Sporocytophaga myxococcoides: one gene and its partner. The protein of the gene in region 1 interacts with the protein of each later gene in a pairwise test. Links are inferred from orthologs where the notes say so. Each region holds a gene or a part of one and is shown on either strand. Other genes may lie near its edges.

Region 1 (3,305 bases):
TAAAGCCAAATCTTCCGGTAATCATGATCACTAAGAGTGAAGAGGAACATATTATGGAAGAGGCTATCGGAAGCAAAATAGCTGACTACCTCATTAAACCATTAAATCCAAATCAAATATTATTGAGTATCAAAAAGATATTGGATAATAAAAGGCTTGTTACTGAGAAAACCAATATCGGTTATCAACAGGATTTCAGAAATCTTAGCATGGCTTATAACGACCGTATTGGACATGAAGAGTGGGCTGAGATATACAAGAAGTTGGTTTATTGGGAGTTAGAGATCGATAATACCGAGAACAAAAGTATGAAGGATATTATTGACATGCAGAAAAGTGAAGCCAACAAGAACTTTGCAGATTTTGTAATTGATAATTATGAATCATGGTTAAATGATGCAAACTCTTCAAAACCTGTTCTATCTCATCAGATTATGAAAAAAAAGGTATTCCCTCTATTGGAAAAAGAGCAACCTTTATTTTTTATTCTTATCGATAATCTCCGATATGATCAATGGAAGGTTCTGGAGTCAACCATTAATACTTATTTTAATGTGGATGAAGAGATTAACTATTATTCAATTCTACCAACGACAACAGCTTACGCCAGAAATGCAATTTTTTCAGGTTTACTACCTTCTGAAATAGAGAAAAAATTTCCTCAATATTGGGTTAGTGATGAAGAAGAGGAGGGAAAAAATAATTTTGAAGAAGAACTTTTAAAAGCTCAGTTAGTAAGAAACAAACTTGATATTAAAAGCTCTTACAATAAAATTATCAATATTAGTCATGGCAAATCTTTATTGGATAATATCAATAACCTAATGAACAATAAGTTGAATGTTATTGTCTACAACTTTGTCGATATGCTGTCTCATGCTCGAACAGATATGGCAATGGTTAGAGAACTTGCTCCTGACGAATCAGCCTATAGATCATTAACCAACTCCTGGTTTCAGCATTCTCCATTGCTGGAAGCTTTAAGAAGGATTGCTGAGAAAAAAGGTAGAGTGATCATTACTACTGATCATGGCACAATAAGGGTTAAAAAACCATTTAAGATAATCGGAGATAAAAGTACTAATACTAACCTGAGATATAAGCAGGGGAAAAACCTTGGCTTTGATGAAAAGGACGTTTATGTCTGCAGAAAGCCGGAGCGCATGTTTCTTCCTAAAAGAAATGTGTCTACAGCTTATGTGTTTACCATTGAAGATTATTTCTTTGCCTACCCCAATAACTATAATTATTATGTTAATTATTACAAAGATACTTTCCAGCATGGAGGGGTTTCTTTGGAAGAAATGATAATTCCTTTTATAACCTTGTCTCCAAAGTAGGGTTTAGTTGGGGAAGTAAATGAATTGTCTGGTTGATAAATTTTTGTAAATTTACCGACCAGACAATTCTTCTTTCAGACGATTCATGGGAGAAAGTACACAACCTTATAAAATATTACAGAGCAAGGATCTTTCTGAACTTAAACAGGTAGCTTCGGAAATTATTAAATTTGCCGATTTAGAAAAAATTTGGCTGTTTGAAGGAGAGATTGGAGCAGGAAAGACCACTTTAATAAAGGAAATTTGCAAAGAACTTGGGGTATCTGAAAATGTAAGTAGTCCGACATTTGCTTTGATAAATGAATATCTTGGAGCTAACAGCAATAGCATTTACCATTTTGATTTTTACAGATTAAAAAGCGAAACGGAGGCACTTGATATAGGCAGTGAAGAGTATTTTTCTTCAGGAAATATTTGTCTTATAGAGTGGCCTTCAAAAATAGAATCTCTTATACCTCCGCATCATTTAAGAATTTCTCTAAAAGTAGATAATAATCAACAAAGAATTTTTCATCTTTCTAAAACATGAAAAGCAGCTTAAAATCGGGTATTGAAGCTCTGGCAAAAGAACATGCCTTATATCCTCAAGAGGCACTATTAAAAATTCCTGAAGGTACAACCCGTCTTAATATTGGTATTCCCAAGGAGATACAGGATCTGGAAAATAGGGTGTGTCTCACTCCTGAGGCTGTAGCATTGTTGGTTAACAATGGTCACGATGTGGTGGTCGAAACAGGTGCTGGTGTATCGGCAAAATATTCTGATAAAGAATACAGTGATGCAGGAGCTAAAATAGCTTATTCATCTCAGGAAGTATTTCAGTCTAATATTGTATTAAAGATAGAACCGCCTACTATACAGGAAATCAGTATGATGAAACCTGGAAGTACATTGTTTTCTGCACTTCAGATTTCAACGCTTACCCCGGAACTTGTTCAGGCTATCAACAAACAAAAGCTGATTGCGCTTGGCTTTGAATTTATTGAAGATAAGGTAGGGGGAATGCCTGTTGTAAGAGCCATGAGTGAAATAGCAGGCAGTACTGTTATGCTTATTGCAGCTGAGTACCTCAATAGCAAAAATGGAAAAGGAGTTATATTGGGAGGAATTACAGGAGTACCACCTACAAAAGTGGTAATTCTTGGCGCCGGAACAGTTGCAGAATATGCGGTACGTGCTGCTGCAGGATTAGGATGTGAGGTGAAGATTTTTGATAATCAGGTATATAAACTCAGAAGGTTAAAACATGATTTGGGGCTTCAGATTTATACGTCTACAATAGATACTATTACATTAAGAAAAGAATTACGGGAAGCAGATGTTGTGATAGGCTCTCTTAGGTCTGATGAGGGGAGTCCATGCGTAGTTACTGAGGATATGGTAGCTGAAATGATGCCTAATTCAGTGATAATCGATGTTAGTATTGATCAGGGTGGTTGCTTTGAAACCAGTAGGGTTACCAGTCACAAAAACCCTATTTTCAGGAAGTATGATGTGATTCACTATTGCGTACCCAATATCGCATCAAGAGTCGCCAGAACTGCGACGACAGCATTAAGCAATATATTTACTCCTATTATTTTACAAATAGCTAAAAAGGGAGGGACTGAGGAATTGATTTATTCAAAAGAATGGTTTATGAAAGGAGTCTATTCCTATAAAGGTAGTCTTACTAATCCTTATATAGCTAAGAAGTTTAATATGAAGTATAAGGATATGAAATTAATTTTAGCAGCAAGATTTTAAAAAGCTTAAAGTAAAAGCTATAATAAAAAAGAAACCGGTCAAATAGACCGGTTTCTTTTTTATTATAGGATATTTTTGGGAATAATACTATTCATACATAATGTTCATCTCCACACGTCTGTTAGCCTGTCTACCGGCATCTGTATCATTAGTGTCTACAGGTTTTGTTTCTCCGAAACCTGCAGTTGTAATTCTGCTTGCATTTACACCTTTGGTTCC
Region 2 (3,097 bases), on another replicon or contig:
CATAATGAATAAAGACTATTATGTGGTGATTATGGCCGGTGGGATCGGAAGCAGATTTTGGCCTTTCAGCAGAGAAAAATTCCCAAAACAGTTTCACGATGTATTAGGTACCGGAAAAACTCTTTTGCAACAAACCGCTGAGAGGTATTTCAATATTCTTCCCAAAGAGAATATACTGGTTGTTACAAACAAAATATATGCTGACTTGGTGAAGCAACAACTGCCATTCATGAAAGATGAGCAGATACTGAGCGAGCCTATAGCCAGAAATACTGCACCTTGTGTCGCATATGCATGTTATAAGATAAAACAAAGCAATCCTAATGCAACAATGGTAGTTGCACCTTCAGACCATGTTATTCTTAAGGAAACTGAGTTTGAGTCTACCATAAAAATAGCAATGGATGCCGCTGCGAAAAGTGAAAAGCTTATTACTTTAGGCATTAAACCAAGCAGGCCTGATACGGGATATGGTTATATTCAATATATTGAAGAAAACCCGGACAGAATAAAAAAGGTAAAAACTTTTACTGAGAAACCCCAGCTTGAACTTGCTCAGAAATTCCTGGAAAGTGGTGACTTTGTATGGAACGCAGGAATTTTCATCTGGAATGTAAACGCTATCATAAAGAACTTCCAGAAACACTTGCCTGAAATGGCAGAAATCTTCGAAGAAGGCAGTGGTAAATATTGGTCAAAAGAAGAAGAAACCTTTATTAGTACAGCTTATTCTCAATGCAAGAATGTCTCTATTGACATTGGCATCATGGAGAAAGCAGAAGAAGTGTTTGTAATGCTTAGTGACTTTGGCTGGAGTGACCTTGGCACCTGGAAATCATTGTATGAGCTATCCAATAAAGATGAGAACAGTAATGTGATAGAAGGCAATACGATGCTTTATGATGTTAAAAACTGTATTGTTAAAGTACCAAAAGAAAAATTAGTAGTAGTAGAAGGCCTTGAAGACTTCATCATTGCAGAATTTAATGATGTTCTTATGATCTGCAAAAAAGATCATGAGCAAAGAGTTAAAGACTTTGTTTCAGACACCAAGAATAAGAAAGACGCAAGGTTTATTTAATATAAAAGCCCCGACTCTTCGGGGCTTTCTTTTTTTATAGTCTAGCCCCCTCTTTGACGAACTGCTTCATACAATATCATTCCAGCCGCAACTGATACGTTCAAAGACCCTATTTTTCCAGTCATTGGTATCCTTACAATTTCATCCGCCTTTTTAATGATCTCATCAGAAATACCATCTTCTTCCGACCCCACCACAATTGCAACCGGATCATTGTAAGCCGCCTGGGCTATTGTTTTCTGAGCCTTCTCCGTACATGCTATTACAGACAGCCCGCTTTCTTTAAGGTATTTTATGGTTTTAATAAGGCTTTCCTCTCTGCAGACTGGAATATGATTCAATGCTCCTGCAGAAGTTTTAACTGCATCACTGTTAATCTGAGCAGCCCCTTTCGCAGGGATAACAATAGCATGAACCCCCATACATTCCGCTGTCCTTGCAATAGCCCCAAAATTTCTAACATCAGTAATTCTGTCAAGCACCAAAATCATTGGAACTGTGCCTGACTGAAAGCAATCAGAAATTACATTATCCAAAGAAGCATAGACAATAGAGGACATAAAGCAAATCGCTCCCTGATGATTCTTCTTGGTTATGCGATTAAGCTTTTCTACCGGCACTCTTTGAACCGGCACCTTATGATGAAATGCAGCCTGTAACAATTCATTCATTAAAGGAGAAGACTGTTCCTTCTGAACAAGAATCTTATCAATTTCTTTACCTGCTTCTATGGCTTCAATGATCGGTCTTATACCGAAAAGCAATTCAGATTTATTATGCGGGGAATTTCTCTCCATTTGGTATTCGTTTAAATCACAATGCCAGGACAAGCCTGGCATTGTGATGGTTGTATTTCTTTAATTTACTTTTACTGATTAAATAGATAAGAGTAAGACATTAACACTTCTTCAAACTTAGCCGCTTCTTTGGCTTTGCCACCCTCTTTCAGTGCTCTTATGATTGAATCGAGAATGTAGAAGTTCAGCTCATAATCTCTTCCATATGGTATCCTTTCCTTCTTGTAATACTCAAGATTTTCAATAGCTCTGTTCCCCATTTTATTAGCAATGTCCATAGCCATTTTCTCATTTCCTGTTTTAAAGAAAATTTGAATAAAAGGAGGTGTTGCAATATCATAAGTAATAGGATCATCAGGCATTACTTTAAAACAATGTTCTGCTACTTCTTTTGCCTTTTCTGTTTCTCCGTTATTATAAAGTGTTGACGCAAGACGGTAGAACTGAGATCTTGAATTTACAGTCATTCTGAAATAATTTTCATCATAGTAAACTTTAGGATTATCAAGTTCTCTCCAGAAAAAGTTTTTCATCATGTTATCATACATCACCTTATCATAAACATAGCCCTGGGAAGCGTTCGGATATTTTATCGGCATTAATCTATGAGCCAAACCTTCTAATTGAGTATAATCTTTAAGGTTTAGGAAATTAGAACCAGACAATGTAGTAGAGAAATAAATCGGCCTTTTCCAATTGTTGGTAACGATCATATCAAGAATGATAAGATCTTTCTTCTCCAATGTATTTGTTCCGATATTCCATGCAAGTCTGTCAAGAACCTGACCTCTAAGTGTATCAGGCACTGCACCTGTTGCCAGCACAGCATTTTTATCTATATTCAAGTACAGATTTTTCGAAGGAAGTGTTGTATAGTAATCGCCTCTTCCGCTTTCCTGTCTGATTTCCGGATTATCAGTTCTTACAAGTTGAATATAACCAGCAAGATTGATTCCATTTTTATACTGAGGCTTTTCCACAAAATAAATCTGATCATTCTTTCCCTGAATATAATTTTCAAAATTCAAGGATATTGGCAATGGTGCTGATTCATAAGCCTGTTGCTTCATCTGCTTAATATACCAGTCTGTATTCAAAAGACTTAGATTACATACACGTACATCAGTACGGAAACCTTCTACTTCCTGAACATACCAGAGAGGGAAAGTATCATTGTCTCCACCAGTGAACAGTATTGCATTTGGAGCACATGAGTTCA

The links.
Region 2: the proteins of tsaE (region 1) and rlmB interact in binary tests that used the Escherichia coli proteins (3 or more experiments, as listed by UniProt). The link is inferred for Sporocytophaga myxococcoides from one-to-one orthologs.

The regions. Positions count from the first base shown.
Region 1 is NZ_BBLT01000008.1:214,729-218,033, forward strand. What follows is about bases 180-3,147. They hold tsaE (tRNA (adenosine(37)-N6)-threonylcarbamoyltransferase complex ATPase subunit type 1 TsaE), read left to right. Parts: upstream 180-1,425; coding sequence 1,426-1,869; downstream 1,870-3,147. Other genes in these bases: MYP_RS18325 (bifunctional response regulator/alkaline phosphatase family protein), read left to right, coding at 180-1,340; MYP_RS18335 (alanine dehydrogenase), read left to right, coding at 1,866-3,086. Also shown: more of MYP_RS18325, read left to right, coding at 1-179; MYP_RS18340 (OmpA family protein), read right to left, coding at 3,174-3,305. UniProt on the Escherichia coli protein: Required for the formation of a threonylcarbamoyl group on adenosine at position 37 (t(6)A37) in tRNAs that read codons beginning with adenine.
Region 2 is NZ_BBLT01000012.1:74,418-77,514, forward strand. The notes cover bases 1-2,760. They hold rlmB (23S rRNA (guanosine(2251)-2'-O)-methyltransferase RlmB), read right to left. Parts: upstream 1,879-2,760; coding sequence 1,123-1,878; downstream 1-1,122. Other genes in these bases: MYP_RS22010 (mannose-1-phosphate guanylyltransferase), read left to right, coding at 5-1,081; MYP_RS22020 (glycosyltransferase family 117 protein), read right to left, coding at 1,950-2,760. Outside these bases: more of MYP_RS22020, read right to left, coding at 2,761-3,097. UniProt on the Escherichia coli protein: Specifically methylates the ribose of guanosine 2251 in 23S rRNA.